Regions from separate parts of the Streptomyces sp. NPDC051218 genome, predicted to be linked through region 1. Evidence: riboswitches for the same ligand, from Rfam matches in the RefSeq annotation. Region 1 holds a riboswitch; each other region holds the start of a gene.

Region 1 (7,825 bases):
TCTCGAGTTCCGAGAGCGTGCCCTTGCCGACGCCCGAGCGGCGTGCGAGCTCCGAAAGGGACAGGCCGTCGTCCTGGCGCAGTCGTTTCAGCCTGCGCCCCACCTCGTCGTTCAGACCCATCCGCCGGTTCCGTCCGTTCCTGCGCCCACCGGCGCTTTGACTTGCCGCCACCCGCGTCCTTAGTGTTCCACAAACAGAACGATCTGTTTACGGAACGCTCGCGCCCGTCCCCCACCCCTCTGCACCTCACCCCCTCCGGAAGTGATGCCCCCATGTCCCCGCTCGCCCGCATCCGCGCCGTCGCACCGCCCTCGGCCCTGGCGGCTGGGCTCATCGCGGTCACCGTCGGAGTGACCAGCGCCGCTGCCCTCGTGTTCACCGCTGCGCGGGCAGCAGGTGCGGACGCCCGGGAGGTCTCCTCCTGGATGCTGGCACTCGGCGTCGGGATCGCCGTGACCAGCGTGGGTCTGTCGCTGCGGCACAAGGCCCCGATCCTCACCTCCTGGTCGACGCCCGGCGCCGCGCTCCTCGCCACGAGCCTGAGCGGGGTGTCCATGGGGAAGGCCGTGGGCGCGTTCGTGTTCTGCGGGGTACTGATCATGGTGAGCGGTCTGACGGGATGGTTCGCGCGGATCATGGACCGGATCCCGGTGCCCCTGGCCTCGGCGCTGCTCGGCGGAGTGCTGCTGGAGTTCGGGACGGGGCTCTTCTCCCAGATGGGCGGCAGTTTCGCGATCGCGTTTCCGGTGTTCGTGCTGTATCTCCTCGCGCGTCGGCTCCTGCCCCGTTACGCGGTGCTCATCGCGCTCGGCGGCGGTGTCGTCGCCTCCGTCCTCATCGGCGGCTGGCACCTGGAACGCATCCAACTGTCGCTCGCTCAGCCCGTGTTCACCGCTCCCGAGTTCGACTGGAAAGTACTGATCAGCGTCGGTGTGCCGCTGTTCGTCGTCACCATGGCCTCGCAGAATCTGCCGGGAGTCGCCGTGCTGCGCGGCTCCGGTTACGAGGCACCGATCTCGCCCGTCCTGACGTGGACGGGCGCCGTACAGACGGTGCTCGCGCCGTTCGGAGCGTTCGGCATCAACCTTGCGGCGATGACCGCCGCGATATGCACCGGCGACGGGGCCCACCCCGACCGGCGGCGGCGCTACCTCGCGGCCGCATGGGCAGGGGTCTTCTACCTCTGCGTCGGCCTGCTCGGCGCGACCGTCGCCTCGCTGCTCACCGCGATGCCGCACGCTCTCGTCCTGGCCGTCGCCGGGGTCGGCCTGCTCGCCACCATCGAGGCCTCCCTGGCCACCGCCCTGTCGGACCCCGCGTCCAGGGAGGCGGCCGTCGTCACCTTCCTCGCCACGGCCTCCGGCGTGACGCTGCTCGGCATCGGGTCCGCGTTCTGGGGGCTGCTCGCGGGAGTACTCACCAGCGTCATCGCGTCGGCGGGGCGTCGGCGCCGAGCCACTACATCCGCGCCCGAACCCGACCCCTCGCCCGACCCCTCGCCCGAGTCCGCGCTCGAGCCCGAGCAGACCCCACAGGCGGTCACGGCAACCTCGCGCACGCCCGAGCGAACCTCAGCGTGAACACCGACCACACCGAGGCCGCCTAGCGTCCGTCGGCCACCGCCTCGATGTGCAACCGGCCCTGTCGAAGCCCTGCCTGGCCGGTCGCTCCGAGCCCAACCGTGGGGCCAGGCCGCGCGGGACGCCAACCATGCTGCGCCGGGCGGGAGTTCGGTAGCCGCGTCGACGTGCCACTGGATCGCGGGAAGCGTCACTCCGAGCCCGTACAGCAACGGGACGTGGGCGGCTTCGGGACGCAACTCGATCCGCGTGCTGCCGAACTCAGGCTCCCCGTAACGCGAATAGGCCCGCAGCACTGAGGTCGTCATCGCCTCAGCTCCCCTGCTCGGAATGGCATTGAGCGAGGGCGCTCAGGGCTTCGGAGGAACCTGCATCACACGCCTGATCATGACCGCCCCAGGCCCACCTCAACCTCACAGATAGGGTCGAGCGCATGACATCCGAACGGCCCCATACGCCGGCCATGGCATTCCTGGACTCCCAGGAGATCACCACGACGGACTGCCGCCGGTGCGGAACCCAGGTGTCGGGCGTCAACGGCCGCTACGCGTGCGGGGTGTGCGGGTGGGTCAACAACTGGACCGAGGGCCACAACGAACTACCCAGCGGAGACAGCGACATCTAGCACCGCGCCCGCTTCCGGCCCCAGGTTTCGTTTACGCCCTCGGACGCAAACCCACAACCGGCCTATTTATTGGACCCGTTGACCGCTCTTGGAGACCACATCGCCTGGCTCAGCGACAACGCCGATAGCGAACTCCTCGAAAGCGGACCACCTCGAACTCCTCGCGCGCGTGCCGCAATCGCCCTCCCTGCAAGTGCCAGATACCGAAAGGGTTTTGTTCTGCCGCGCCATCTCTCGGGCTGACGAGGAAGTCATCCTGGCCCGGGACACCACCTTCATCGACCCCACCGATGAACAAAATGCCCCTTTTGCACAGAACATCACCCACACTCCGTGTCCATCTTGCCCGCATAAATTACCTCTACACACCGTTAATGACGCAAATAAAGCCTGTCCCGTATTGCGCAGCCCTAGCACGAAATGGCGCGATCCAAACCGCGCGCGACTCCCCTCCCACCCCTCTCCCATTCAGTGGAATAGGTCACATCGACCGCCCAGGGTCCGAGGGAGACAGATCGGCGCGCTTTCGTTCTCCGCAAAGAAAGTTGGGGCTATTCGATCATTGGAGGAGCGCGGTCCCTCTCGGCGAGGGCGGGACTCTCGCATTCCCTAATTGAATTCCGCCCTTGTTCCGTCCGGCCTTTCTCGCTTAACGTCACCTCAATCCGGATGGAACGCCGAATCCTGCCGCTGTCCGGAAACCCTTCCCATCAATCACTGACGCTCGGCAGGAGCGGGGGACCCAGGTAAGCCGCCGATCCGCATTGCGGAACGGCTAGGGGTGAAGTCGCACGTGCTGTGCGACCGGACATCTCCCGTCCGAACCCGACAGCTCACCTCGTAGGCGACGGAGAGGAATTTCGTCATGCCTGCAAAGGGTAAGCACCGCCGTCCCAAGTCCAGCTCGCTCAGCCGGGGCTTCGCCGCCGCGGGCACGGGTGGGGCCGTGCTCGTACTCCCGGTTCTCGGCGCGACCGCCGCCACCGCCGCGCCGGCTGACGCGGCCGCGAAGCCCGCCGCCGCCCCGAAGACCTACGTCGTCTCCGCGGGCGACACCCTCTCCAAGATCGTCCGCGAGCACTCGCTGAGCGGCGGCTGGAAGAAGCTGTACCAGGACAACCGTGACGCCCTCGGTGGCAACCCGGCCCTGATCCACCCCGGCCTCAAGCTCACCCTCGGCGAGAAGGCCCCCGCCGAGCGAGCGGACCGCTCCGAGCGCAAGGACGCGTCCGCCGCCGAGCCCGCCTCCGCCCCGGCGAAGAAGGCGTACACGAACGACCTCGACGGGTGGATCAAGGAATCGCTCGACATCATGGCCCAGCGCGGCATCCCCGGCTCGTACGAGGGCATCCACCGCAACATCATGCGCGAGTCCTCCGGCAACCCGCTGGCCACCAACAACTGGGACGTCAACGCTGCCGCAGGCACCCCGTCCAAGGGGCTCCTGCAGGTCATCGCGCCCACGTTCGACGCCTACCACGTGCCCGGCACCTCGCTGGACAGCTTCGACCCGGTCGCCAACATCACCGCCGCGTGCAACTACGCGGCCGACCGGTACGGCTCGATCGACAACGTGAACGGCCCGTACTAGGCCGCACGGCCGCGTATCCGGCCCCTCGCCCTTCTTCCGCTCTGAGCCCCGGCCCGCCAGGTGTCCGGGGCTCAGGCCTGCACGATGCGGTGGTGTCAGTCGTCGATGCCCGAGCGTTCCACCCCCGCCACGATCCACCGCTGGAAGAAGAGAAACACCACGAGCAACGGCACGATCGACACGGCGGCCGCGATGAAGAGTTCGTGCAGTCTGATCACCTGCGATGTGGTGAACGACGACAGAGCCACCTGCACCGTCCACGCGTCACGGTCCTGGCCGATGACCAGCGGCCACAGGAACGAGTTCCACGCGCCGATGAAGACGATCGTGCCCACCGCCGCGAACACCGGCCTGGAGTTGGGCACGACCACCCGCCAGTACGTGCGCCAGTAACCGAGCCCGTCGACACGCGCCGCGTCCTCCAACTCCCGTGGGAATCCGAGGAAGTACTGCCGGAAGATGAAGCACGCGAACGCGGAGAACAGGGTCGGGACGATCAGACCGCGCAGCGTCGACACCCAGCCGAGCGAGGACACCAGGACGAACGTCGGCACGAAGGTGACGGAGGCCGGGACCATCAGGGTGCCGAGGATCGCGTAGAACACCTTGTTCGCGTGGCGGTACGGGATGCGGGCCAGGCCGTAGCCGGCGAGTGAGGCCAGCAGCAGCGTGCCGAGCGTCGTCGCGACCGCGATGAGCGAGGAGTTGAGCAGAGAGCGGGCGAACGGTACCGACGTGTCGTCGAAGAGTTCCTCGATGTTTCCCCACCGCAGTGTGGAGGGGAAGAAGGTCCACTCGGGCGATGTGATGTCGCTCTCGGACGAGAGGCCGTTGCGCACGAGGAGGTAGAAGGGGATCAGGAACAGCAACGCCAGCGCGATGAGCAGCGAGAGCCGCAGCGCGCGTCCCGCCCTGACCCTCGCGTCGTTCCTCGAGTGGTCTCTCATTCCGCCTCCTTCCTGCCGAGCCCGAACCACTTCGCCTGACCTACCGTCACCACCGCGATGATCAGGGCCAGGAGGACGGCGCCCGCGCTGCCGAGGCCGAGGTTCTGCCCCTGTCCCAGCGCCGTGTAGTAGAGGTAGACGAGTGGCGGTCTGGCGTAGGGCGGGTAGCCGCGCGAGTCCGAGAGCAGGTTGTAGAACTCGTCGAACGCCTGGAAGGCGTTGATGACCAGGAGCAGCACCACCGCTACGGACGTGGCCCGCAGCTGCGGGAACGTGATGTGACGGAAGACCTGCCAGCCCGGTCGCGCCCCGTCCACGGCCGCCGCCTCGTAGAGGGTGGGGCTGATGCGCTGGAGCCCGGCGAGGAAGAGCACCATGTAGAAGCCCGCCTGGAGCCAGAGCCGTACGGTGACGATGACGGCCCAGTACCAGGGTGGGTCGGTGGTCGAGAGCCAGGCGATCTGGTCGCCGCCGAACCAGCCGAGGACGGTGTTGGCGAGCCCGAACCGTACGCCGTTGAAGATCGACATCTTCCAGATGAGCGCGGCCACCACGTAGGAGCAGGCGGCGGGCAGGAAGAAGACCGAACGGAAGAACGCCTGGGCGCGGCGCTGCCGGTGGACCATGAGGGCGAGCGCGAGCGAGAGCGCGTAGGTCGCGGGCACGATGAAGAGCGAGAAGACGAGGAAGGTCCACAGGCTGTCGGTGAACGCCTCGTTCCGCAGCATGTCGGTGTAGTTGCCAAGTCCGACGAAGTCGTCCGGGGTGACGGTGTTGTGGGCGTCGAAGAAGCTGAGGTAGACGCTCCAGCCGAGCGGGATGTACGTGAAGACGCCGAGGCCCAGCAGGAAGGGCCCGACGAACACCCAGAACCAGAGGGTGCGGTTCTGGTGGCCCCACAACTTCCTTCGCCCTGTTGCCTTTTGCTCGCGAGGGGCTGCTGTTGTCACGACTTCTTCTTCACCCGGCCGAGCTCGTCGGACACCTTGCGCACGACCTTCTTGAGTTCGCCGTCGGGGCTCGCGCCGTCCTTGATGATGCGGCTCAGGGCGTCCTGGTACGCGCTCCTGCTGGCCGGGGTCCACAGGAGGGGTTCGGCGTGGCCGTGATCCGTGGTGTAGCGGACGGCGTCGGCCGCCGCGCCCTTGCTGAGCTTCTCGGCCTTCTTCGCCAGGGACATGCGGGCCGGGATGTGGAATCCGTACGAGAGGGCGAAGTCCTCCTGCCGGTCGGTGCTGTCGATCCACAGCCACTTGAGGAAGTCCTTGCCGGCCTTCTGGTGCTTGCTGCGGGCGCTGACCGCGGCGGCGTACGCCCCGACCGGCACCGACGGCTTGCCCGCAGGACCGTCCTTCGGGAACGGCAGGACACCGAAGTCGTCGCCCAGTTCCTTCTGCACGGTGGGCAGCGCCCACAGGCCCGACCACTGCATGGCGGTCAGTCCCTGGACGAACGCCGACGGGTCGGACCAGTCGGCGGGCGCGCCCAGGAGCAGCGACTTGTCGGCGTACAACCGGTGGACCTTGCCGAGGGCGCGGGCTGCTGCCGGGTCGTCGAAGCCGACCTTGCCGTCGGCGGTGACGAGTTCGAGGCCTGCCGCGTAGAGGGGCGTGCCGCCCAGGACTCCGGCGCCTCCGTCGTTCCCGAGGAACAGGCCCTTCGTCTTCTTCGACGTGAGCTTCTTCGCGGCGTCCACGAGTTCGTCCAGCGTCTTCGGCGGCTGCACGCCCGCGTCGGCGAGCAGACTCTTGCGGTAGTAGAGCATCTGCATGTCGACGACTTGAGGGATGCCCCAGATCCTGCCGTCGTACGTCTTCGGGGCGAGGACGGCAGGGTTGAAGTCGTCCTTGACGCCGTCGAACAGCTCGGTGAGGTCGGCGACCTGCTTGCCCTGGATCTGGTCGAGGGAGGGGCCGTTGACCTCGAAGACGTCAGGTCCGGAGTCGGTGAGGAGTGCGGCCGCGGTCTGCTCGTCGTAGTTGCCGGGCCGCCACTGGACGGTGACGTTCGCCTTCTTGTAGGCGGCGGCGTACTTCTTGACGGCCTGCTCGGTGCCCTGCTCGCCGTACTGGTGGTACCACTGCGACAGCTTCGGCCCGTTTCCTGAACCACCGTCGTCCCGGCCGGTGTTGGAGCCACATCCGGTGAGCATCCCCAACGCCGCGCCCGCCCCGAGCAGTCCCCTGCGGCTGATGGTCATAGGTCGTCCCCCTGTTCGGTGTACGGCTGATCCCGACGGCCCAACGATCAACCATGCAGCCGGATTACGACAGAGGGACTACGGCCGTGTGTCGGCCTGCGGCAGGGGGGAGGGTGTGCTCGGGCTCGCCCCGGGTCGTTCACCGGGCTCATCGTCGGCCGAGTCGCTCGATCGCGGCGAGGACCTGCCGAGTGCCGTCCTCCCGGGCGAGGATCGTGGCCGTGTCCTGGGCGCGGGCCCGCAGGACGGGGCTGTGGACGGCCGTGGTGATCGCCTGGGAGAGGCGGTCCACGGTCAGGCGTTGGTAGCGCACCGGTCTCGATGAAAGGCCCAGGGTGTGCAGGCGGGTGGCCCAGAAGTTCTGGTCGAGCTGGACGGGGACGGGAACCGAAGGGGTACCGGCGCGCAGTCCGGCCGCGGTGGTGCCGGCGCCCGCGTGGTGGATGACGGCGGCTGTCCTGGGGAACAGCCAGGCGTGCGGGACTTCCTGGACGGTGATCAGGTCGTCGTTCTCGGCGTGCAGGCCGCTCCAGCCGGCCTGGATGATGCCGCGTACCTTCGCGCGGCGCAGGGCGTCGGCGAGCAGGGTGCTCAGCCGCCCGGAGTCGGCGGTGACGAAACCGCCGAAGCCGGCGAACACCGGCGGTGGCCCCGCGTCGAGGAAGTCCACCAGGCGCGGATCAGGCTGCCAGTCGAGGTCGGCCGGGGGCCACCAGTAGCCGCCCACCTCGTGTCCCGCGGGCCAGTCCGTGGGGCGGGGGACGATCCGCGGGCTGAAGCCGTGCAGGACGGTACGCCCGCGCGGCAGGCCGAGCGGACCGCCGAATCGGCGGCGCGGCAGGCCCAGTTCGCGGCGCAGGGCGCTGACCGCGGGGGCGAAG
Region 2 (7,825 bases), on a different contig from region 1:
CCGCGAGGACCAGGACGACTTCCGCGACTGGGCGGGGATGATGATCCGCCACGGGGGAGGGCCGAGGGGCGGGGTGGCCCGCTCCGTGAAGAAGATGCGCGGCTATCTCGCCGAGCTGATCCACCGCAAGCGCCTCGAACCGGGCGACGACCTCATCTCCGGACTCATCCGCGCCTCCGACCATGGCGAGCACCTCACGGAGAACGAGGCAGCCGCGATGGCGTTCATCCTTCTCTTCGCCGGGTTCGAGACCACCGTCAACCTCATCGGGAACGGCACCTACGCCCTCCTCACCCACCCCGAGCAGCGCGAGCGCCTCCAGGACTCCCTCAGGGACGGCGACACCGGGCTCCTGGAGACCGGCCTCGAAGAGCTCCTCCGCTTCGACGGTCCCGTCGAACTCGCCACGTGGCGGTTCGCCACCGAGCCGCTGACGATCGGCGGGGAGGACATCGCCGCCGGCGACCCCGTCCTGGTCGTCCTCGCCGCCGCCGACCGCGACCCCGAGCGATTCGCTCAGCCGGACACGCTGGACCTCTCCCGCCGCGACAACCAACACCTCGGCTACGGCCATGGCATTCATTACTGTCTCGGCGCGCCCCTCGCCAGGCTCGAGGGTCAGGCCGCGCTCGCGACGCTCCTGCGCCGCCTCCCTGACCTGCGCCTTGCGGCAGAACCTGGTGATTTGAGGTGGCGCGGCGGGCTCATCATGCGCGGACTGCGCACGCTGCCCGTGGAGTTCACACCCGCACAGAAGAGCAAAGATTCGGCACCTGGAACGACGTTTAGCTGACGAACCGTCAGGACTGTGACTTTCACGTGATCTCCGCTGCATCGACTTGTGACAAGCGTTCGACTGCCGCTACGTTCACCGACGACTCGGCATCCCGTGCCGCAGTCGTCGCTCCAGTCACGCGAAAGGCAACCGCATGCTCTCCGGCAATGGTCGTCACCGACGCCCCCGCCAGGCCCCGGCCCTGATCGTCGCGGCAGGAGTCGCAGGATCGGCCATCGCCATCCCGCTGCTCGGAGCCACCAGCGCGAGCGCGGCGGACACCGCCACGTGGGACAAGCTCGCGGAGTGCGAGAGCGGCGCGTCCTGGAGCGCGGACGCGGGCAACGGTTACTACGGAGGGCTCCAGCTCTCCCAGCAGACCTGGGAGGACTACGGCGGCCTCGACTTCGCGCCGAGCGCCGACCAGGCCAGCCGCTCGCAGCAGATATCCGTCGCCGAGAAGGTCCTCGACGACCAGGGGCCCGAGGCCTGGCCGAGCTGCGCGCCGATCGCCGGCCTCACCCAGGACGGTGCGGCCGCCGACGTCGACCCGGGTGCCCCGATCACGACGATCCCCGCGGACCCCTCTGACCCCTCCGGCTCCGACTACTCTGACGGGTCGTCGGAATCGCCGGAGTCGTCGAAGCCGTCGGACACGAAGGACTCCGGCGATTCGCCCGAGCCGAGTACGTCACCGAGCGGGTCGGCCGACTCCTCGGACAGCGCCGAGCCGTCCGAGAAGCCCGCCGCCGACGACGCGTCACGAGACAAGAATCACGACGAAGACGGCAAGGCGGATAACTCGCCCGAGTCGGGACACACGGACAAGTCCGGCCCCGACGATGAGACTTCGCCCGCCCCCACCCCCTCCACCGGCGAGGGCGAAGGCCGCCACCGCGGCGACAGCGCGGACGACAAGCCGTCCGCCGACGCCCCTCGCGAGGGCTCGGGCCGGCACGCCTCCCGTGGCGACGAGCGCAAGGAGGACGGCTCCGAGGGGACGTACACGGTCCGCTCCGGAGACAACCTCTGGACCATCGCCGACGAGCACGACGTGCAGGGCGGGTGGGCCGGTCTGTACGCCGAGAACGAGCAGTCGGTCGGCTCCGACCCCGATCTCATCCTGCCCGGTCAGAGCCTCGATTTGGGCGAAAAGTAGGGGTAGTTGGCGAGTCGCTTTGCGCTCGTTGTCCCAATTGGCGCAAGTGAGACATGGGTCTCAGAAGCCCTGATCGTCTTTGAAATTCCGGCGATCGCATGACTACGGTCGTGACCGCTCGCCACAGCGGGCCCCGCCGGTCGGTACGCCGAGTCCTGCCAACGGCCGTTCGGGAACAGTCGTCGCGTCATGCGCCGTAGGCAGGAGCGGGGGACCCAAGGTTTGCGCCGGGCCCGGCCGTTGAACGCCTCGCGAGAGCGAGGCGGGCAGACGGACGGGAACGGCTAGGGGTTAAGTCGCACTCAGGAAGTGCGGCCGGGCAACTTCATCGGCCCGAACCCGACAGCTCACCTCGCAGGCGTCGGTGAGGGGATCACTCATGCTGTTTTCCAGCAAGGGCAAGCACCGCCGCGCGTCCAAGGCCACTCGCGTCGCCACGCTCGCCGGTGTCACCGGCGTCGCCGTCGCCGCCCCGCTGATGGCGGCCGGCTCGGCCTCCGCCGCGACCAACTCCGAGTGGGACGCCGTCGCCCAGTGCGAGTCCGGCGGCAACTGGTCCATCAACACCGGCAACGGCTACACGGGCGGCCTGCAGTTCTCGTCGTCCACCTGGTCCGCGTACGGCGGCACGAAGTACGCGCCCACCGCCGACAAGGCCTCCAAGGCCCAGCAGATCGAGATCGGCGAGAAGGTCCTCGCGGGCCAGGGCAAGGGTGCCTGGCCGAGCTGCGGCGTCGGCCTCTCCAGCGCCTCCAACGAGGGTGGCGGTGCGCAGGAGAGCGCCCCGCAGCAGACCCAGGAGCAGCCCAAGAGCCAGCCCACGCCGCAGACCGAGCAGCCGCAGCAGGCCGCTCCCAAGGCCGAGGCTCCGAAGACCGAGTCCAAGAAGACCGTCGAGACCCCGACCGGCGAGACGGTCAAGAAGGGCGACGGCGAGTACAAGGTCAAGAAGGGTGACACCCTCTCCAAGATCGCCGATGCCAAGGACGTCAAGGGCGGCTGGCACAAGGTGTACAAGCTCAACGGCGACATCATCGACAACGCCGACATGATCTACCCGGGCCAGCAGCTCCACCTCAGCTAGGCAGTAGCCGCTGTTCCCGGCCCCGCCCCCACGGGTCCACCCCGCCCCGGTGCGCGTATCCCCCGTACGCACCGGGGCGGGGTATGTTTGTTCCGTTCGTAAACATTTCGCTCTCGGTTTGTCCACAGGACGGTCGCTCGGCTGGCTGTTGCCCGGGAGCCGGTTAGGCTCGTGTCCGCGAGGCCAACGCCTCGCGTACCCGCGTCACATCCCAGAAGGAGATGCTCGTGCCGTCCATCGACGTCGTCGTAGCCCGGGAAATCCTGGACTCCCGAGGCAACCCCACGGTCGAGGTCGAGGTCGGCCTCGACGACGGCAGCACGGGTCGTGCCGCCGTTCCGTCCGGTGCGTCCACCGGTGCTTTCGAGGCCATCGAACTCCGTGACGGTGACCCCAACCGTTACCAGGGCAAGGGCGTGGAGAAGGCCGTCCTCGCCGTCATCGAGCAGATCGGCCCGGAGCTCGTCGGGTACGACGCCACCGAGCAGCGCCTGATCGACCAGGCGATGTTCGACCTCGACGCCACCGACAACAAGGGCTCGCTCGGCGCCAACGCCATCCTCGGCGTCTCGCTCGCCGTCGCGCACGCCGCGTCGGAGGCCTCCGACCTGCCGCTGTTCCGCTACCTCGGCGGCCCGAACGCGCACCTGCTGCCCGTTCCGATGATGAACATCCTGAACGGCGGGTCGCACGCCGACTCGAACGTCGACATCCAGGAGTTCATGATCGCGCCGATCGGCGCCGAGTCGTTCTCCGAGGCCCTGCGCTGGGGCACCGAGGTCTACCACACGCTGAAGAAGGTCCTGAAGGACAAGGGGCTTTCGACCGGTCTCGGCGACGAGGGCGGCTTCGCCCCGAACCTGGACTCCAACCGCGCCGCGCTCGACCTCATCCTCGAGGCCATCAAGCAGGCCGGTTACGTCCCCGGCGAGCAGATCGCGCTCGCGCTCGACGTCGCCGCGTCCGAGTTCTACAAGGACGGCTCGTACGCCTTCGAGGGCAAGTCCCGCTCGGCCGCCGAGATGACCGAGTACTACGAGGAGCTCGTCTCCTCGTACCCCCTCGTCTCCATCGAGGACCCGCTGTTCGAGGACGACTGGGCCGGCTGGAACGTCATCACCGAGAAGCTCGGCGACAAGGTGCAGCTCGTCGGCGACGACCTGTTCGTCACCAACCCCGAGCGCCTGGCCCGTGGCATCGAGGAGAAGTCGGCCAACGCCCTCCTGGTGAAGGTCAACCAGATCGGCTCGCTGACCGAGACCCTCGACGCCGTCGAGATGGCGCAGCGCAGCGGCTTCAAGTGCATGATGTCGCACCGCTCCGGCGAGACCGAGGACGTCACCATCGCCGACCTCGCCGTCGCCACCAACTGCGGCCAGATCAAGACCGGCGCCCCGGCCCGCTCCGAGCGCGTCGCCAAGTACAACCAGCTGCTCCGCATCGAGGAGATCCTGGACGACGCGGCGGTCTACGCCGGCCGTTCCGCGTTCCCCCGCTTCAAGGGCTGAGCTCAGCTGCCCTGAGTAGTTACCTACGTCCCCGTACTCGGTCCCGTACCGTGTGCGGGGACGTACGTACGTATCGGGGAGGCGGCACACATGGCCGTGAAGGACCGCGACCGGTTCTCCACCGCGACCAGACTGCGGCTGCTCGGCGAGCAGACCGCGGAGCGTGTCTACCGCTCGCAGACCAAGCGCCAGGCGCGCCGCTCCCGGCTCACGGGACGCGCCGCGCTCCTGGCGCTCGTGCTCTGCTCGCTGGTCGTCGCGCTCGCCTACCCGATAAGGCAGTACGTCTCCCAGCGCGCCGAGATCGCCGACCAGCGCAAGGAGCAGGCCGAGCGCCGCGAGAACGTCGAGAAGCTGCGGGACGAGAAGGCCCGCTGGCGGGACGACGCGTACGCGGAGCAGCGCATCCGGGACCGGCTGCACTACGTGATGCCGGGCGAGACCGGCTACACGGTGATCGACCCCGAGGCGGCGCAGAAGCAGCGCACCGACCAGGGGGCCGCCGCCAGGCCTTGGTACTCGAACGTCTGGGACGGCGTCGACAAGGCGGACCGCCCGGCCGACGACGGCTGAGCCCCACAGAACTTCTACGGAACCGATCGAAAGACAGGCATGGAAACGCCCCCCCGTCACCCGGCCACCGCCCCTCACGGACAGCGCTCCGCGCCGGCCCCTTCTGGTCCGCCGACCACCCCGCGCACCGAGCCCACCGACGCCGACGTCGAGGCCTTCAAGCAGCAGCTCGGCCGTCCGCCGCGCGGCCTGCGGGCCATCGCCCACCGCTGCCCGTGCGGGCAGCCGGACGTCGTCGAGACGGCGCCGCGCCTGCCGGACGGTACGCCGTTCCCGACGACGTACTACCTGACGTGCCCGCGGGCCGCGTCCGCGATCGGCACCCTTGAGGCCAACGGCGTCATGAAGGAGATGTCGGAGCGGCTGAAGACGGACCCCGATCTCGCCGCCGCGTACCGCAAGGCGCACGAGGACTACATCGCGCGCCGTGACGCCATCGAGGTCCTGGAGGGCTTCCCCAGCGCGGGTGGCATGCCGGACCGCGTGAAGTGCCTGCACGTCCTGGTCGGCCACTCCCTGGCCGCGGGCCCCGGCGTGAACCCCCTGGGCGACGAGGCGATCGCGATGCTGCCGCAGTGGTGGGCCAAGGGGCCGTGCGTCACGCCGTGCGCCGAGCAGGAGCCCGCCACGTGACCCGCGTCGCCGCGATCGACTGCGGTACGAACTCCATCCGCCTCCTTGTGGCGGACGCCGACCCGCGGACCGGTGAACTGGTCGACCTGGACCGCCGGATGACGATCGTGCGCCTGGGCCAGGGCGTGGACAAGACGGGCCGCCTGGCCCCCGAGGCCCTGGAGCGGACCTTCGCGGCGTGCCGCGAGTACGCCGAGGTCATCAAGGCGCACGGCGCCGAGCGCCTCCGCTTCGTGGCGACCTCCGCGTCCCGCGACGCCGAGAACCGCGCCGACTTCGTACGCGGGGTCCTGGACATCCTCGGCGTCGAGCCGGAGGTCATCAGCGGTGACCAGGAGGCCGAGTTCTCCTTCACGGGGGCGACGAAGGAGCTCGCGGGAAGCGACCACCTCGCCAAGCCCTACCTCGTCGTCGACATCGGCGGCGGCTCCACGGAGTTCGTGGTCGGCGACGACCACGTCCGTGCCGCCCGCTCCGTCGACGTCGGCTGCGTGCGCCTGACGGAACGGCACATCCGCAGCGACCCGCCCGCGCCCGCCGAACTCGACGCGGTCCGCGCCGACATCGCGGCGGCGCTCGACCTGGCCGAGCAGACGGTGCCGATCGGCGACGCGCGCACCCTGGTGGGCCTCGCGGGTTCGGTGACCACCGTGGCCGCGATCGCGCTCGGCCTCGACGCGTACGACTCCGCGGCGATCCACCACTCCCGGGTCTCCTACGAACAGGTCAGTGAGATCGCCGGTCGGCTGGCCGGGGCCACGCACGACGAGCGTGCCGCGATCCCGGTGATGCATCCGGGACGCGTGGACGTCATCGTCTCGGGCGCTCTGGTGCTCCTGTCGATCATGGAAAGAACCGGCGCAAGGGAGGTCGTCGTCAGCGAACACGACATCCTCGACGGCATCGGATGGTCCATCGCCTGACCGCGCCGCACGAACTTCGTGAAGTTCTTCACAAGGAATTCGGCTCGGTTGGACGATGTTCAGGGGTTCCTGACCCCTGAAAGTGCCTCCAGAGGGGCTCAGGACCCACGACACCGAAGGTTCGGGGGTGGGTCCTGAGGGTGGGGCGGCTCAGTGGTCCAGTGCGCCGGAGGGGCCAGAGCGGCAGCTCACAAGGGGTGCACAACGTCCCGGGGTATCGCGTGGTTCCCCTGGGGCTCTATGGCCTGCGTCACGTGGGCGGCGAACTATAGCAGAGGGTCCCCCCATGCTTGTGAAGGGGCGCACGAGCGACCCCTGCCGGGCAGGTGGATACTCGATGGCATGAGCACCACGGAGCGTCCCAGGATCCTCGTTGTAGGCGGTGGGTACGTAGGCCTGTACGCAGCTCGGCGCATTCTGAAGAAGATGCGCTACGGAGAGGCGACCGTCACGGTCGTCGACCCCCGGTCGTACATGACCTACCAGCCCTTCCTGCCCGAAGCCGCCGCCGGCAGCATTTCGCCTCGGCACGTCGTCGTCCCGCTGCGACGCGTGCTGCCCAAGGCGGAAGTTCTGACCGGCCGGGTCACCACCATCGATCAGGACCGCAAGGTCGCCACGATCGCCCCCCTCGTGGGCGAGGCGTACGAGCTGCCTTTCGACTACCTGGTCATCGCGATGGGCGCGGTCTCCCGCACCTTCCCGATCCCCGGCCTCGCCGAGCAGGGCATCGGCATGAAGGGCATCGAGGAGGCCATCGGCCTGCGCAACCACGTCCTCGAGCAGCTGGACAAGGCTGACTCCACGACGGACGAGGACGTCCGCCGCAAGGCGCTGACCTTCGTCTTCGTCGGCGGTGGCTTCGCGGGTGCGGAGACCATCGGTGAGGTCGAGGACATGGCCCGCGATGCGGCCAAGTACTACAACAACGTGAAGCGCGAGGACATGCGCTTCGTGCTCGTGGACGTCGCGGACAAGATCCTCCCCGAGGTCGGCCCGAAGCTCGGCCAGTACGGCAAGGAGCACCTCGAGGGCCGCGGTGTCGAGGTCTACCTCAAGACCGGCATGGACTCCTGCGTGGACGGCCACGTGGTGCTCAACAACGGCCTCGAGGTCGACTCCAGCACCATCGTGTGGACCGCCGGCGTGAAGCCGAACCCGGCGCTCGCC
Region 3 (7,825 bases), on a different contig from region 1:
CCGGGATCCGCCAAGCCCTCGATCCGCCCGCTCCGGGGACCGCCGCGACAGGTGCCGAGAACGGACTGACCGTGGCCTGAGGAGCAGCTTTCGCACCGCGCAGGGAAGACAATTCATCGAACGGAGCTCGAACGCAGGGCCAAAGCTGTGCCCGCAGTCCGCCGAAAGACGGCCGAATGCCCGTTTCCTGAGAGCGTGAAACCTGGCGAAGATTGTCGCGCCCGCATACCGCCGGGTACAGTCGCCGCACTGCTCTGCCCCTGCTGCCGAGGCGAAAGAGAAGTTGGTGAACGACCGTCACCCGTCGGGGAGCTCGACACCCCCGGCCTCGGCACCTGCCGACTATGCGCCCTACGCGGCGTATGACCTGCAGGGCACCGAGCACGGCGCCTACGCCGGGTACGACGGCTACGCCACAGGAAGCCTCGACATCACAGGCGGCTACGCGACCGCAGGACCGGACACCGGAAGCTTCGCGGCCGACCCCCTCTTCGGTGACATGCCCGGCAGTTCGTACGACACCGGCCAGTGGTCCACCACAGGGACGCAGCAGACGCTGAACCACGACCCGTACGCCGCGCAGCACCAAGCCGCGTACGACACCGGTGGTTACGAGACCGGCAGCTACGACACCGGCAGTTACGACACCGGCGCCATGTGGTCGACCGGCGGTTATCAGCATCTCGCCGCCGACATCCCCGCACAGCCCGGCGGCCTCGAAGCAACGAGCCAGTGGGACGCCACCGCCTGGAACCAGCCGCAGCAGACCGGCCAGTGGGAGACCCAGGCCTTCGACACCGGCACGTACGACGCGACCGCGTGGAACTCCGGCGGCCAGGACATGACGTACGGGGCCACAGGGACGCACGAGACGCTGGTCACGAACGATCCCCTCGGGACGTACGAAGATCAGGACACGCCCGGAGCGGCCGCCACGTACGAGGCCGACCCGTACGAACATTCGCCCTACGACACCGGGGCCTACGCGGTCGATCCGTACCTCTCCGAGTCACACTCCCCCGAGGCCTACGCCCAACCGACCTCCGCCGAACACGAGTTCACCCCCGACGAGGCTCCCGCCGATGCACTCGGTCCGGTCGAGCCGAGCCGCCGGGGCGCCGCGGGTGACGGCGAGCCGCCGGTCATGGACCGTTCGCACGGCTCCCGTTCGCGGGCCCGTCGCCGCTCCCCCGCCAAGCGCTCCGCGCTCTTCACCGTCGCCGTGCCCTCCGCCTGTGTGATGGGCGTCGCGGGTATCGCCGCCGCTTCCGTGGGTGACTTCGGCGGTGACGAGAAGGAGGCGCAGGCGGCATCGGCCCCTGACCCCGCGTCGGTTCAGCCATCGGCCGCCAACAACAAGCTCGACACGCAGTTGGCTAACCTCTCCGCGGACGCCGGTGACTTCGCCGACCGCGCGAGCCGCACCCAGGAGCGCATCGACCTCAAGGCGGAGAAGGTCGCCGCCGAGAAGAAGGCCGCCGAGGAAGCCGCGCGCAAGGAGCGCCTGCGCCCCAAGTTCGCGCTGCCGGTGAAGCAGCACGGCCTGAGCGCGTACTACGGCCAGGCGGGCATCAACTGGATGTCCGCGCACTCCGGCATCGACTTCCCGGTGTCGTACGGCACCGAGGTGCTCGCCGCCACCGACGGCACGGTCTCCACGAAGTGGAACAGCGCCTACGGCAACATGGCGATCGTGACCGCCAAGGACGGCACGGAGACGTGGTACTGCCACCTCTCCACGCACAAGGTCTCCAGCGGCCCCGTCAAGGCGGGCGACCCCATCGCCTTCTCCGGGAACTCCGGCAACTCCACCGGACCGCACCTGCACTTCGAGGTGCGCCCCGGCGGCGGCTCGGCGATCGACCCGCTGCCGTGGCTGCGCAGCCACGGCCTCGACCCGACGTAACTCCGGCCGCCCCCCGCGGGGTTGGGCGTTACAGCTTCTCCACCGGTGCGTACCGCAGCAGGAGCCGCTTCGGCTTCGGGTCTCCGAAGTCCACCGTCGCCTCGGCGTTGGCGCCCGTCCCCTTCACACCGACCACGGTCCCGAGACCGAACTGGTCGTGCGTGACCCGGTCCCCGACGGCCAGCGCGACCACCGGCTTCTCCGACGTACGGCGCGTGGCGAAGCCCTGCGCGCCCCCGGTGCGCGAGCGCGAGGACGACAAGGAGGAGGCGATCGAGGCCGCGGGCCCGGAGGAAGCCGGTGCGCCGACGGAACCCTTCCGCTTCCAGTCCAGGTGAACCTCCGGGATCTCCTCCAGGAAGCGCGAGGGCGGGTTGTACGAGGGCTGTCCCCAGGCGCTGCGCATCGAGGACCGCGTCAGATAGAGCCGCTCACGCGCGCGCGTGATGCCCACGTACGCGAGGCGGCGCTCCTCCTCCAGCTCCTTTACCTGCCCGAGGGCACGCATGTGCGGGAAGACGCCGTCCTCCATGCCGGTCAGGAAGACGACCGGGAACTCGAGGCCCTTGGCGGTGTGCAGCGTCATCAGCGTGATGACTCCGGAGCCGTCGTCCTCCTCGTCCGGGATCTGGTCCGAGTCGGCGACGAGCGCGACCCGCTCCAGGAACTCGGAGAGCGTGCCGGACACGCCTGTGGCCGCGGCCTCCTCGCCCTCGGTCTCCCCTTCGCCTTCCCCCTCGCCTCCAGCAGTGGCCTCGCCGCTGTCCTGCTCGAACTCCAGCGCCACGGCTGCCAGTTCCTGGAGGTTCTCGATGCGTGTCTCGTCCTGCGGGTCGGTCGAGGCCTGCAACTCGGCGAGATACCCGGTGCGTTCGAGCACGGCCTCCAGGACCACCGCGGGGCCCGCGCCGGACTCGACGACGGTCCGCAGCTCCTCCATCAGCACGTTGAACCGCTTGACGGCGTTGGCCGAGCGGGAGGCCATCCCGTACGCCTCGTCGACGCGCTTCAGCGCCTGCGGGAAGGAGATCTTCTCGCGCTGCGAGAGCGCGTCGATCATCGCTTCCGCGCGGTCGCCGATGCCCCTCTTCGGTACGTTCAGAATGCGCCGCAGCGGGACGGAGTCCTCCGGGTTGGCGAGCACCCGCAGATACGCGAGGACGTCCCGGACCTCCTTGCGCTCGTAGAAGCGGACGCCACCGACGACCTTGTAGGGCAGGCCGACACGGATGAAGATCTCTTCGAAGACACGGGACTGCGCGTTCGTCCGGTAGAAGATCGCGACGTCGCCCGCCTTCGCGTCGCCCGCGTCGGTGAGCCGGTCGATCTCGTCGGCGACGAACTGCGCCTCGTCGTGCTCGGTGTCGGCGACGTAACCCGTGATGCCGGCGCCCGCGCCCGCGTTGGTCCACAGGTTCTTGGGGCGGCGGCTTTCGTTGCGCTCGATGACGGCGTTGGCCGCGGTCAGGATCGTCTGCGTGGAGCGGTAGTTCTGCTCCAGGAGGATCGTCGTCGCGTTCGGGTAGTCCTCCTCGAACTGGAGGATGTTGCGGATCGTCGCGCCGCGGAAGGCGTAGATCGACTGGTCCGCGTCACCCACGACACACAGCTCGGCGGGGTCGTCCCCCTCGCCTCCGGAGGGGCCGACCAGCTCGCGCACCAGGGCGTACTGGGCGTGATTGGTGTCCTGGTACTCGTCGACCATCACGTGGCGGAAGCGGCGGCGGTAGTGCTCGGCGACGTCCGGGAACGCGCGGAACATGTGGACCGTCGTCATGATCAGGTCGTCGAAGTCGAGGGCGTTCGCCTCGCGCAGTCGCGACTGGTACATCGCGTACGCCTGGGCGAGCGTCTTCTCGAAGCCGTCGGCGGCCTGCCCGGCGAAGGCCTCCTCGTCGATCAGCTCGTTCTTCAGGTTCGAGATCTTGGCGCTGAAGGACTTCGGCGGGAACTTCTTCGGGTCGATGTCCAGATCGCGGCAGACCAGCGCCATCAGCCGCTTGGAGTCCGCGGCGTCGTAGATCGAGAAGGACGAGGTGAAGCCGAGCTTCTTCGACTCGCGGCGCAGGATGCGGACACACGCGCTGTGGAACGTCGACACCCACATCGCGTTGGCCCGCGGCCCGACGAGCTGCTCGACGCGCTCCTTCATCTCGCCCGCGGCCTTGTTCGTGAACGTGATCGCCAGGATCTGTCCCGGGTGCACGTGCCGCTCGGCCAGGAGATACGCGATGCGGTGCGTCAGGACCCGGGTCTTGCCGGAGCCGGCGCCCGCGACGATGAGCAGCGGGGAGTCCGCGTGCACGACGGCCGCGCGCTGGTTCTCGTTCAGCCCGTCGAGCAGGGCGGCCGGGTCCAGCACGGGGCGGGGGGCGCCGCCGCGGTAGTGCGCGTCCCGGGGCACGGGCGCGTCGAACTTCCCGTCGAACAGATCATGCGGAACGGATTCCGGCGCACTGTCCTCGGGCGGCGGCGGGGGCTCCCCCTCCGAGGCCCGCGAGGGCTGGAGGTCCGCCAGGAAGCTGTCATCAAAGAGGCTGCTCATCGCCTCCCGAGTCTAGGCGGCCCCACTGACAACCCGCCCCGGGTTCCGGTCACGTCACTCCGCTTACGCCCCGCTCGCGGACGGTAACTCTCCGCTTCGGCACGACGTGCGCGCGTCAAGAGCTTCGTAAAGTAACGAAAACGTATCGGGCATATCGAACATCAACCTTCACACGGGCCACACGAGTTGGCTAGCGTGCTCCGCGGGCTGCTCGTACTCCCACCGGCGAACCCCGCCGGGAACGGGTGGCCTCCGCCGAGTTCGATCTCCTCGGAGCCGGGGACCCACGATGAACTTGGGGTGAATCGGTCCCGTACGAAGTACGGGACTGTAGGGCAACCTTCCGGAACCACCCGCCCGAACCCGACAGCTAACCCGGTAGGCGGTCTACGGAAGGAGTCGCCTCCCTTGGCGTCGCACCGCAAGCCGCGGACCCGCATTGCCGGCCTACGCACCGCCCCCGCCCTCGGCATCACGACGGCGGCCCTGACCTCCGTGGCCCTCCTGTCGCAGAGCGCGCAGGCGGCACCGTCCGCGCCCGGGAAGCCCAGCCTCGAAGAGGTGCAGAAGAAGGTCGACGACCTCTACCAGCAGGCGGGTGTGGCCACCCAGAAGTACAACTCGGTCAAGGAGCGCACCGACAAGCAGCGCAAGAAGGTCGACACCCTTCTCGACGATGTGGCCGAGCGCACCGACAAGCTGAACGAGGCCCGCCAGGAGCTGGGCACGTTCGCCGCGGCCCAGTACCGCACCGGCGGGGTCTCCGACACCGCCACGATGATGCTCGCCGAAGACCCGCAGGGGTACTTCGCCCAGAACCACCTGTCGGACCGGCTGACCGCGCGCCAGAAGAAGGCGGTCGACGACTACCAGACGCAGCAGGCCTCGGCGACGAAGCAGCGTACGAAGGCAGCCGAGAGCCTGGAGACGCTGAGCGACTCGCGGGACGAGCTCAAGACGAGCAAGAAGACCGTCCAGAAGAAGCTGGGCCAGGCGCGCACGCTGCTCTCGGATCTGACGGCCGAGGAGAAGGCGCGGCTCGCGGCGATCGAGAAGAAGAAGGAAGAAGAGGCCAAGCGCAAGGCCGCCGAGCTGGCCCGCAAGCAGGAGGCCGAGGCGGAGGCCAAGCGCAAGGCGGCGGAAGAGGCCGCGGCCAAGGAGCGCGAGAAGGACAAGGAGACCCCTGACGCGGGCTCCGGTTCGGACACGGGCTCGGGCACCGGCTCCGGCGCGGGCTCCGGTGACACGGACAGCGGTTACGCGACGAAGGCCGCGAAGGTGATCAACTTCGCCGAGGCCCAGATCGGCAAGCCGTACGTGTGGGGCGCCACAGGCCCCGACTCCTACGACTGCTCCGGGCTCACCCAGGACGCGTGGAAGGCCGCGGGGATCTCCCTGCCGCGTACGACGTGGGACCAGGTGAAGGTCGGCTCGACCGTGAAGACCGCCGATGCCAAGCCGGGTGACCTGGTCTTCTTCTACGACGACATCAGCCACGTGGGGATCTACATCGGCGACGGCAAGATGATCCACGCCCCGAAGCCGGGTGCGAACGTCCGCGTCGAGTCGATCTACTACATGCCGATCCACAGCGTGGTCCGCCCCGCGTAACCGGCACACCCTCGCTCCGTCACACCCTCACGAGAAACGGCCCTCCACGCGCGCGTGGAGGGCCGTTTCTCGTCGGTGGCGTCAGGTCCACAGGACCGCGATGAAGATGTTCACGACGGTCAGCAACCCGACGGCGCCGAACATCCCCTTGTCCACCTTCTCCTCGTCGCGCTTCACGTAGACCAGCGCGAGGATCACGATCAGGACGGCCATCTTGATGCCGATCTTGATGTTGTTGACGGGGTTGTCGTCCGCCTGGTTCAGGCCCACCAGGATCACGCCCGTGACGAGCATCGTGAGCGCGCCGTGCAGCATCGCGGGGCTGAAGCGGGCCGTGCCTTGGCCCATCTGCTTCATCTGGGTGAGGAAGCCGCCCAGGAGGGAGGCGATGCCGATGATGTGCAGGCCGACGAAGAGATGGGTGAGAACGTCCATGGTTCCGGAGCCTAGCCGGGGCCTTATCACCGCCCCGTAGCCAGGTGGGTCCCGAGCACCGCATCGGTCACGCGCCGATGCGAAGGGCGCCGGTCCGGCGGTTCGCACGGTCACGCGTGGCCACTGGACAACGCACTTCCGTCAGTTGCGCACAATCCGTCACTAACCCGTGACGGTCAGGTTTAGCGTCCTTCGTCAGGTGACCGGCTCCCCACCGCCGTCCGGACCAGGGGCGGCAGTCGGCCACCACCGCCGAGAATCCGGCGGCGGCCCGCTCCCCCTGTGCGGGCCGCTGCCGGAACCATAAGGAGCCCTCTACGTGGCAGCGCACCGCAAGCCGAAACAGCGCTCGCTCAGTGGCCATACGGCCCGCACCGCCGCCACCATCGCCCTCGCCGGGGCCGCCACGGCCACCGCCTTCGACGGCACGGGACATGCGGACCCGCGGCTCGGCCCGGCCGAGGTGAAGGCCAAGGTCGACGCGCTCTACCGCGAGGCCGAGGTCGCCACCGAGAAGTACAACGGCGCCAAGGAGAAGGCCGAGAGCGCCGAGAAGTCCCTGAGCGAGCTGCGTGACGAAGCGGCCCGCAAGACGGAGAAGCTCAACTCGGCGCGGGAGGGGCTCGGTTCGATCGCCACCGCGCAGTACCGGAGCGGCGGCATCGACCCGTCCGTCCAGCTCGCGCTCTCCTCCGACCCCGACCAGTACCTCGAACGCGCCGCGCTCGCCGACCGGGCCGACAGCCGCCAGGCCGCGACCGTCGCCGGCGTACAGAAGCAGCTCCAGGAGATCGACCAGCTGCGCACCGAGGCCGACGGCACCCTGACGCATCTCAAGTCCCGCCAGGCGGAGCTGAGCAAGCACAAGAAGACGGTCAACGGAAAGCTCGGCGCGGCCAAGCGGCTCCTGGCGCAGCTCACCGACGACCAGCGGGCGGAGCTCACGGGCGGGGACCGGGCATCCCGCGACGCGGGCCGTGACGGCGCTGCGGGCGCCCCTGACGCCCCCGCCAAGGCCCCCAACTCCCGTGCCTCAGCGGCCGTCTCGTACGCCTACAGCGCGCTCGGCAGCCCGTACGTGTGGGGAGCCACCGGACCCAACGCCTTCGACTGCTCGGGGCTCACTCAGGCCGCCTACCGGTCGGCGGGGGTCGGTCTGCCGCGCACGACATACGCGCAGATCGCCGCGGGCGAACGCATCCCGCGCTCCCAACTCCAGCCAGGCGACCTGGTCTTCTTCTACCAGGGCATCAGCCACGTGGGCCTGTATGTGGGCAATGGCCAGATGATCCACGCCCCGAACCCGAGCGCGCCGGTACGCCTCGCAC
Region 4 (7,825 bases), on a different contig from region 1:
TTCCTGCTCCTGGCCGTCGTAGTTCGATTCGAAGTCGACGGTGTTCTCGTCGATCGACTCCGTCATCAGGGACGTCGCGTCGGCCATCTTGCACTCGGTGTACCGCATGGCGGCCGGCGGGTCGTCGTTGCCGAGCGAGCCGAAGTTGCCGTGGCCGTCCACCAGGGGCAGGCGCATGGAGAAGGGCTGGGCCATGCGCACCAGGGCGTCGTAGATCGAGGCGTCGCCGTGCGGGTGCAACTTACCCATGACCTCGCCGACGACGCGGGCGCACTTCACATAGCCGCGGTCGGGGCGCAGGCCCATCTCGTTCATCTGGTAGACGATCCGGCGGTGTACCGGCTTCATGCCGTCGCGGGCGTCCGGCAGGGCGCGCGAGTAGATGACCGAATACGCGTACTCGAGGAAGGAGCCCTGCATCTCGTCGACGACGTCGATGTCGAGGATCTTCTCCTCGAACGACTCGTCGGGCTGCGGGGTCTTCGTGCTGCGGCGGGCCATCGCTGCTGCGGCTCCTTCTCGGTGTCTGCCAGGGCATCAACAAGATCTGACGCCGACCATCAACGGGATCTGACGCCGACCATTGTGGACTGTCCCACTGACAACGCCGACCACGACCCGGACTTCGACCACGACTACGCCGAGCGCGGAGCGGGAACTTCGCCGGTTGTCAGCACGCTTGCATACAGTGGCAGGACTGGCAGAATTTCCAGCTTTTCGCGATCGAAGGGACGTACATGCCCATGGGTCACACGGCCACAGCCGAGGCCGGCTCCGGCGGCCTGACAGCGACCGAGCACCGGCTGGCCAACGGCCTGCGCGTGGTGCTCTCCGAGGACCACCTGACCCCGGTCGCCGCGGTCTGCCTCTGGTACGACGTCGGCTCGCGCCACGAGGTCAAGGGGCGTACGGGCCTCGCGCACCTCTTCGAGCACCTCATGTTCCAGGGGTCGAAGCAGGTGCAGGGCAACGGCCACTTCGAGCTGGTGCAGGGCGCCGGCGGTTCGCTCAACGGCACCACGAGCTTCGAGCGCACCAACTACTTCGAGACCATGCCCACACACCAGCTCGAGCTGGCCCTGTGGCTGGAAGCCGACCGCATGGGCTCGCTGCTCTCCGCGCTCGACGAAGAATCCATGGAGAACCAGCGGGACGTCGTCAAGAACGAGCGCCGCCAGCGCTACGACAACGTTCCGTACGGCACGGCGTTCGAGAAGCTGACCGCCCTCTCGTACCCCGAGGGCCACCCCTACCACCACACCCCGATCGGCTCCATGGCCGACCTGGACGCGGCGACGCTTGAGGACGCGCGGCACTTCTTCCGTACGTACTACGCGCCCAACAACGCGGTCCTGTCGGTCGTCGGCGACATCGACCCGGAGCAGACCCTCGCCTGGGTGGAGAAGTACTTCGGGTCGATCCCCTCGCACGACGGCAAGCAGCCGCCGCGTGACGGCTCGCTGCCCGACATCATCGGCAAGGAGCTGCGCGAGGTCGTCGAGGAAGAGGTCCCGGCCCGCGCCCTGATGGCCGCCTACCGCCTCCCGGAGGACGGCACGCGCGCGTGCGACGCGGCCGACCTGGCGCTCACGGTCCTCGGCAGCGGCGAGTCGTCCCGCCTCTACAACCGTCTCGTGCGCCGCGACCGCACCGCCGTGGCGGCCGGGTTCGGCCTGCTGCGGCTCGCCGGAGCCCCCTCGCTCGGCTGGCTGGACGTGAAGACGTCGGGCGACGTCGAGGTCCCGGTCATCGAGGCCGCCGTCGACGAGGAACTCGCCCGCTTCGCGGAAGAGGGCCCCACCGACGAGGAGATGGAGCGCGCCCAGGCGCAGCTGGAGCGCGAGTGGCTCGACCGCCTCTCCACGGTCTCCGGCCGCGCGGACGAACTGTGCCGGTACGCCGTCCTGTTCGGTGACCCGCAGCTCGCCCTCACCGCCGTCAAGCGCGTCCTGGACGTCACCGCCGAAGAGGTCAAGGCGGCCGCGGCTGCCCGCCTGCGCCCCGACAACCGCGCGGTGCTCGTGTACGAGCCCATCGCCCCCGAGGCCGACGAAGCCACCGACGAGGACGAAGAGGAGGCGGCGAAGTGAGCGAGGCCGCAACGATGCAGTTCCACCCGCAGCCCCAGGCGGGCACCGCACGGCCGTGGGCCTTCCCCGCGCCCGAGCGCGCCACCCTGGACAACGGCCTCACCGTGCTGCGTTGCCACCGCCCCGGCCAGCAGGTCGTCGCCGTGGAGGTCCACCTCGAAGCCCCGCTCGAAGCAGAGCCCGCGGGCCTGGACGGCGTCGCCACCATCATGGCGAGGGCCTTCAACGAAGGCACCGACAAGCACTCCGCCGAGGACTTCGCCGCCGAACTCGACCGCTGCGGCGCCACCATGGACGCGCACGCCGACCACCCCGGCGTCCGTGTCTCCCTCGAAGTCCCGCTCTCGCGCCTCCCGAAGGCGCTCGGCCTGCTCTCCGACGCCCTGCGTGCTCCCGCCTTCGCGGACAGCGAGATCGAACGCCTCGTACGCAACCGCCTGGACGAGATCCCGCACGAGGCCGCGAACCCGGGGCGCCGCGCCGCCAAGGAGCTGTCCCGGCAGCTCTTCCCGGCGACCTCCCGCATGTCGCGCCCCCGCCAGGGCACCGAGGAGACGGTCACGGCCATCGACTCGGCCGCGGTGCGCACCTTCTACGAGAAGCACGTGCGTCCCGCGACGGCGACCGCCGTGATCGTGGGCGACCTGACCGGCGTCGACCTGGACGCCGTCCTCGCCGACACCATCGGCGCCTGGACGGGTGGCACCGCCGAGCCGCGTCCGGTGCCCCCGGTGACCGCGGACGACACCGGACGTGTCGTCATCGTGGACCGCCCGGGAGCCGTCCAGACGCAGTTGCTCATCGGCCGCGTGGGCCCGGACCGGCACGACCGCGTGTGGCCCGCGCAGGTGCTCGGCACGTACTGCCTGGGCGGCACCCTCACCTCACGCCTGGACCGCGTCCTGCGCGAGGAGAAGGGATACACCTACGGCGTACGGTCGTTCGCCCAGGTCCTGCGTTCCGCTCCGGACGGCAGCGGCGCGGCGATGCTCGCCATCAGCGGCTCCGTGGACACCGAGTCCACCGGCCCGGCCCTCGACGACCTGTGGAAGGTCCTGCGCACCCTCGCCGCCGACGGCCTCACGGACGCCGAGCGCGACGTCGCCGTGCAGAACCTGGTGGGCGTCGCCCCGCTCAAGTACGAGATGGCGGCGTCCGTCGCGGCCACCCTCGCCGACCAGGTCGAGCAGCACCTGCCGGACGACTTCCAGGCCCAGCTGTACCGCCAGTTGGCCGAGACCGGCACCGTGGAGGCCACCGCCGCCGTGGTGAGCGCCTTCCCCGTGGACCGTCTGGTGACGGTGCTCGTGGGAGACGCGTCGCAGATCGAGGAGCCCGTCAGGGCGCTCGGCATCGGTGAAGTGAGTGTGGTCACGGGGTGAGTGCGGGGTGCGCCTGAACTGAGTGATAGTCAGGACATATCGGGACCCCAGTGGCGGGAAAACGCTGCTGGGGTCCTCATATGTCCGAATTAGTATGGAGGTTACGTGTCTGACCTGTGGCGTGCGCTACAAAAGCTCTGATCCGTTTGTCGTTTGAAAGATGACCCGCTTAGCGTCTGGTCCGGCTGTTCGTCATGCAGTACGCCGCGCCCGCGGCACCGGACAGTCATCGCCGAGTCCCCGTACGGCGCGAGCCAGGGGAGCCGGGGACCCACATGTCCCTTGGGGTGAATCGGGAACCTCGCCGTGAGGTGAGGGACTCGTAGGAGACCTTCCTGCTCCGAACCCGTCAGCTAACCCGGTAGGCGAGAAGGAAGGAAAGGATCAGCCGCTTCATGGCGTTCACCCGTGCCACCGGGAAGCACCGTCGCCCGAGCCGCCTCACGCGTACGACCGCGAACGTGGCGGGCGTCGCCGCCCTCACCACCACCGGTGTCATCGGAGGCCTGGCCGCTCCGGCGCTCGCCGCCGACGACGCGGTGACTCCCCAGCACACCGGCCTCACCCAGGCGATCTCCGTGGGCGACTCGCTCGCCCAGAGCGTCGACGCGCAGGCCGCTGCCCAGCAGCAGGCCGCCGACGACGCCGCAGCGGCCAAGAAGGCCGAAGAGGCCGCCAAGAAGAAGGCCGAGGAGGCCAAGCGCAAGGCCGAGGCCGAGGCGAAGGCCAAGGCCAAGAAGGAGCGCGAGGCCAAGGAGCGTGCCGCGCGCGAGGCCGAGCGCAAGCGCCTCAACAGCTACGTGTCGCCGATCACCGGCTCGTCCATCTCCACGGGTTACCAGACCGGTGGCGCCATGTGGTCCTCCGGCAGTCACACCGGCGTCGACTTCCACGCCGCGTCCGGCACCTCGGTCCACGCGGTCGGCTCCGGCACCGTCGTCGAGGCCGGCTGGGGCGGCGCCTACGGCAACAACGTGGTCATCAAGATGAACGACGGCACGTACACCCAGTACGGCCACATGTCGTCCCTCGGTGTCACGGTCGGCCAGGCGGTCACTCCGGGCCAGCAGATCGGCCTCTCCGGCTCCACCGGCAACTCCAGCGGCCCGCACCTCCACTTCGAGGCCCGCACCGGCGCGGACTACGGCACGGACATCGACCCCGTCTCGTACCTCCGCTCGCACGGCGTCAACGTCTGATCCCGGAGATCCAAGGCGGTCGCACGAAGCGCACCTGATTCACCGAAAGCCCCGGCTCGTCGAGAGCCGGGGCTTTCGCCGTTCCCGTATCTCCGTTGGCCAAAAGTATCCCCGGATTTCGGCCGACCATCGGAAATTCGGCGGCTCTGCAATAGAGTCGCCGAACAGGCGTCGACAGACCGCGTTTCGCGGGGATTAAGGCGGAGGTCAGTCATGCGCATTCCCGCGCACTCGGTATGCACGGCCATCCGGGACGACATCGTCTCCGGTGTCTACGAACGGGGCGGCCGGCTCACCGAGGAACTGCTCGCGCGCCGCTACGGGGTCTCCCGCGTCCCCGTCCGTGAGGCCCTGCGCACCCTGGAGGCCGAGGGCTTCGTCGTCACGCGCCGGCACGCGGGCGCGTGTGTCGCCGAGCCCACCGAACAGGACGCTGCCGACCTCCTGGAGGTCCGCGCGCTCCTGGAGCCGCTGGGCGCGGCCCGCGCCGCACAGCGCCGCACGGAGGCGCACCTGAAGGTCCTGCGCGGCCTCGTCAGGCTCGGCCAGGAGCGATCGAGGCGCGGCCGGAGCGAGGATCTGCGTTCCCTGGGCGGCTGGTTCCACGAGACGCTCGCCCAGGCGTCCGGCAGCCCCGGCCTCACGGCACTGCTCACCCAGCTCCGGCACAAGATCGCCTGGATGTACGTGGTCGAGGCGTCGGCCGCCCCCGCGGAGGCCTGGGCGGAGCACGCCGCGATAGTCGACGCGGTCGCCCGCGGGGACGCGGAGCGGGCCCGTGCGCTCACCGCGCAGCACACGGAGCGGACGGCAGCCGCGCACCGGCCGCGGTTCGTGCGCCAGCTCTCCGGCGTGAGGGGTTCGCAACCTTCCGTAAACACAGCGGGTCTGCGCCTTTAACAAAGGCGCCGTATACAAAGAAGTGCATAGAAGTGCTATTGGGCGGGGCATTATTTCTGCTGCCCGAATAGCGGAAAGAAAACACTGAAGGGCCCACCCCTATTTCGGGGCAGGCCCTTCGGCGTATGAGTAACAGTCTTTATCAGACGGTCTCGGGAAGCTCCTCGAGGCCGTCCGCGACCAGCTTCGCCAGACGGTCGAGAGCGGCGTCCGCGCCCTCGGCGTCGGAGGCGAGGGTGATCTCCTCGCCACCCTGCGCGCCCAGGCCGAGCACCGCGAGCATGGAGGCGGCGTTCACGGGGTTGCCGTCAGCCTTGGCGATCGTCACGGGGACGCCGGCGGCGGTGGCCGCGCGGACGAAGATGGAGGCGGGTCGGGCGTGAAGGCCCTCGGCCCAGCCGACGTTGACGCGGCGCTCAGCCATGTGTTGCTGCCCTTCCAGATGTCTCACAGTTGTCTAGACCAGTGTCTCATGCCGTCGCGAGTGCTCCGCCGGCCGATCGTCCGTACCGTGCCGACCGATGGTCCGTCCTCCGTCGACCGTACGTCCTCGTGCCGCGGGGCCCTCGTCCCGCCTTCGACGTCTCCTAGCCTGCCCCGGCCATGGCGCCGCCGCGACCCGTACTCTGGGCCCATGCAGACCCCGTCGGACCGGCACGCATACCCCTCCCACTGGGAAGCCGACGTCGTCCTGCGTGACGGAGGCACCGCCCGGATCAGGCCGATCACTGCCGAGGACGCGGACCGCCTGGTCAGCTTCTACGAGCAGGTCTCGGACGAGTCGAAGTACTACCGCTTCTTCGCGCCCTACCCCCGCCTGTCCGCCAAGGACGTGCACCGCTTCACCCATCACGACCAGGTGGACCGGGTGGGTCTGGCGGCCACCGTGGGCGGTGAGTTCATCGCCACCGTCCGCTTCGACCGCATCGATGAACGCGGCATGTCCGCGAGCGCACCCGCCGATGAGGCCGAGGTCGCCTTCCTCGTGCAGGACGCCCACCAGGGCAGGGGAGTGGCCTCCACCCTCCTCGAACACATCGCGGCGGTGGCCAGGGAGCGCGGCATCCGGCGCTTCGCCGCCGAGGTGCTGCCCGCCAACACCAAGATGATCAAGGTCTTCACGGACGCGGGGTACCAGCAGAAGCGCAGCTTCGAGGACGGCGTCGTACGTCTCGAATTCGATCTGGAGCCCACCGACCGCTCCCTCGCCGTGCAGCGCGCCCGCGAGCAGCGGGCCGAGGCGCGATCGGTGCAGCGGCTGCTCACGCCGAAGTCGGTCGCCGTGATCGGCGTCGGGCGCACGCAGGGCGGCGTGGGGCGCAGCGTGCTCCGGAACCTGCGCGAGGCGGGCTTCACGGGGCGGCTGTACGCGGTGAACAGCGCGTTCGACTTCGAGGAGGGCGAGGGCGCCGAGGTCGACGGAGTGCCCGCGTACCGCTCCGTGCGGGACATCGACGAGACCGTCGAGCTCGCCGTCGTCACCGTGCCCGCCGAGCGGGTGCCGCAGGCCGTCGCCGAGTGCGGTGAGCGCGGGGTGCTCGGGCTCGTCGTGATCTCCGCCGGGTACGCGGAGAGCGGTCCCGAAGGGCGGGAGCGGCAGCGCGAACTGGTGCGTCAGGCGCGGTCGTACGGCACGCGTATCCTCGGGCCGAACGCCTTCGGGGTCATCAATACGTCGCCGGACGTGCGGCTCAACGCGTCGCTCGCCCCGCATCCTCCCGAGCGCGGCCGGATCGGTCTCTTCACCCAGTCCGGCGCGATCGGCATCGCGCTGCTTTCCGGACTCCACCGGCGTGGCGCGGGCCTGTCGACCTTCGTGAGCGCGGGCAACCGCGCGGATGTGTCCGGCAACGACGTCCTCCAGTACTGGTACGAGGACCCGGACACCGATGTCGCCCTCATGTACCTCGAATCCATCGGCAACCCGCGTAAGTTCACCCGGCTCGCCCGGCGTGCGGCGACCGCGAAGCCGCTGGTGGTGGTGCAGGGGGCGCGGCACAGCGGGATCGCGCCCACGGGACACGCGGTACAGGCCACGCGGCTTCCGCACGCCACGGTGTCGGCGCTGCTGCGCCAGGCGGGGGTCATCCGGGTCGAGACCGTCACCGAGATGGTGGACGCGGGGCTGCTGCTCGCGGGGCAGCCGTTGCCGTCCGGGCCCCGGGTGGCCATCCTCGGGAACTCCGAGTCGCTCGGGCTCCTCACGTACGACGCGTGTATCGCCGACGGGCTTCGGCCGCTGCCGCCGGTGGAT

What was found. Region 1 has a riboswitch for cyclic di-AMP ahead of ACIBCK_RS10535 (transglycosylase SLT domain-containing protein). Riboswitches for the same ligand answer to the same signal wherever they lie in the genome.
Region 2: another riboswitch for cyclic di-AMP. It lies ahead of ACIBCK_RS14085 (transglycosylase family protein); the one in region 1 lies ahead of ACIBCK_RS10535 (transglycosylase SLT domain-containing protein).
Region 3: another riboswitch for cyclic di-AMP. It lies ahead of ACIBCK_RS26950 (NlpC/P60 family protein); the one in region 1 lies ahead of ACIBCK_RS10535 (transglycosylase SLT domain-containing protein).
Region 4: another riboswitch for cyclic di-AMP. It lies ahead of ACIBCK_RS13150 (M23 family metallopeptidase); the one in region 1 lies ahead of ACIBCK_RS10535 (transglycosylase SLT domain-containing protein).

Annotation. Positions count from the first base shown of each region.
Region 1 covers NZ_JBITEU010000002.1:904,840-912,664, reverse strand. The annotation lists gene ACIBCK_RS10550 (helix-turn-helix domain-containing protein) at 1-121, opposite strand, end outside; gene ACIBCK_RS10545 (benzoate/H(+) symporter BenE family transporter) at 274-1,581, shown strand; gene ACIBCK_RS10540 (hypothetical protein) at 2,015-2,206, shown strand; cyclic di-AMP (ydaO/yuaA leader) riboswitch at 2,912-3,066, shown strand; gene ACIBCK_RS10535 (transglycosylase SLT domain-containing protein) at 3,072-3,797, shown strand; gene ACIBCK_RS10530 (carbohydrate ABC transporter permease) at 3,893-4,744, opposite strand; gene ACIBCK_RS10525 (carbohydrate ABC transporter permease) at 4,741-5,694, opposite strand; gene ACIBCK_RS10520 (ABC transporter substrate-binding protein) at 5,691-6,944, opposite strand; gene ACIBCK_RS10515 (glycosyltransferase) at 7,093-7,825, opposite strand, start outside.
Region 2 covers NZ_JBITEU010000004.1:104,099-111,923, reverse strand. The annotation lists gene ACIBCK_RS14095 (cytochrome P450) at 1-793, shown strand, start outside; gene ACIBCK_RS14090 (transglycosylase family protein) at 930-1,934, shown strand; cyclic di-AMP (ydaO/yuaA leader) riboswitch at 2,117-2,310, shown strand; gene ACIBCK_RS14085 (transglycosylase family protein) at 2,314-3,018, shown strand; gene eno (phosphopyruvate hydratase) at 3,246-4,526, shown strand; gene ACIBCK_RS14075 (septum formation initiator family protein) at 4,617-5,099, shown strand; gene ACIBCK_RS14070 (DUF501 domain-containing protein) at 5,139-5,732, shown strand; gene ACIBCK_RS14065 (exopolyphosphatase) at 5,729-6,655, shown strand; gene ACIBCK_RS14060 (NAD(P)/FAD-dependent oxidoreductase) at 6,998-7,825, shown strand, end outside.
Region 3 covers NZ_JBITEU010000009.1:249,345-257,169, reverse strand. The annotation lists gene ACIBCK_RS26965 (lipase family alpha/beta hydrolase) at 1-80, shown strand, start outside; gene ACIBCK_RS26960 (peptidoglycan DD-metalloendopeptidase family protein) at 287-1,906, shown strand; gene pcrA (DNA helicase PcrA) at 1,935-4,451, opposite strand; cyclic di-AMP (ydaO/yuaA leader) riboswitch at 4,695-4,852, shown strand; gene ACIBCK_RS26950 (NlpC/P60 family protein) at 4,860-6,062, shown strand; gene ACIBCK_RS26945 (hypothetical protein) at 6,144-6,497, opposite strand; gene ACIBCK_RS26940 (NlpC/P60 family protein) at 6,817-7,825, shown strand, end outside.
Region 4 covers NZ_JBITEU010000003.1:485,216-493,040, reverse strand. The annotation lists gene ACIBCK_RS13165 (DNA topoisomerase (ATP-hydrolyzing) subunit A) at 1-501, opposite strand, end outside; gene ACIBCK_RS13160 (M16 family metallopeptidase) at 744-2,090, shown strand; gene ACIBCK_RS13155 (pitrilysin family protein) at 2,087-3,472, shown strand; cyclic di-AMP (ydaO/yuaA leader) riboswitch at 3,693-3,855, shown strand; gene ACIBCK_RS13150 (M23 family metallopeptidase) at 3,868-4,671, shown strand; gene ACIBCK_RS13145 (GntR family transcriptional regulator) at 4,885-5,571, shown strand; gene ACIBCK_RS13140 (HPr family phosphocarrier protein) at 5,714-5,995, opposite strand; gene ACIBCK_RS13135 (GNAT family N-acetyltransferase) at 6,206-7,825, shown strand, end outside.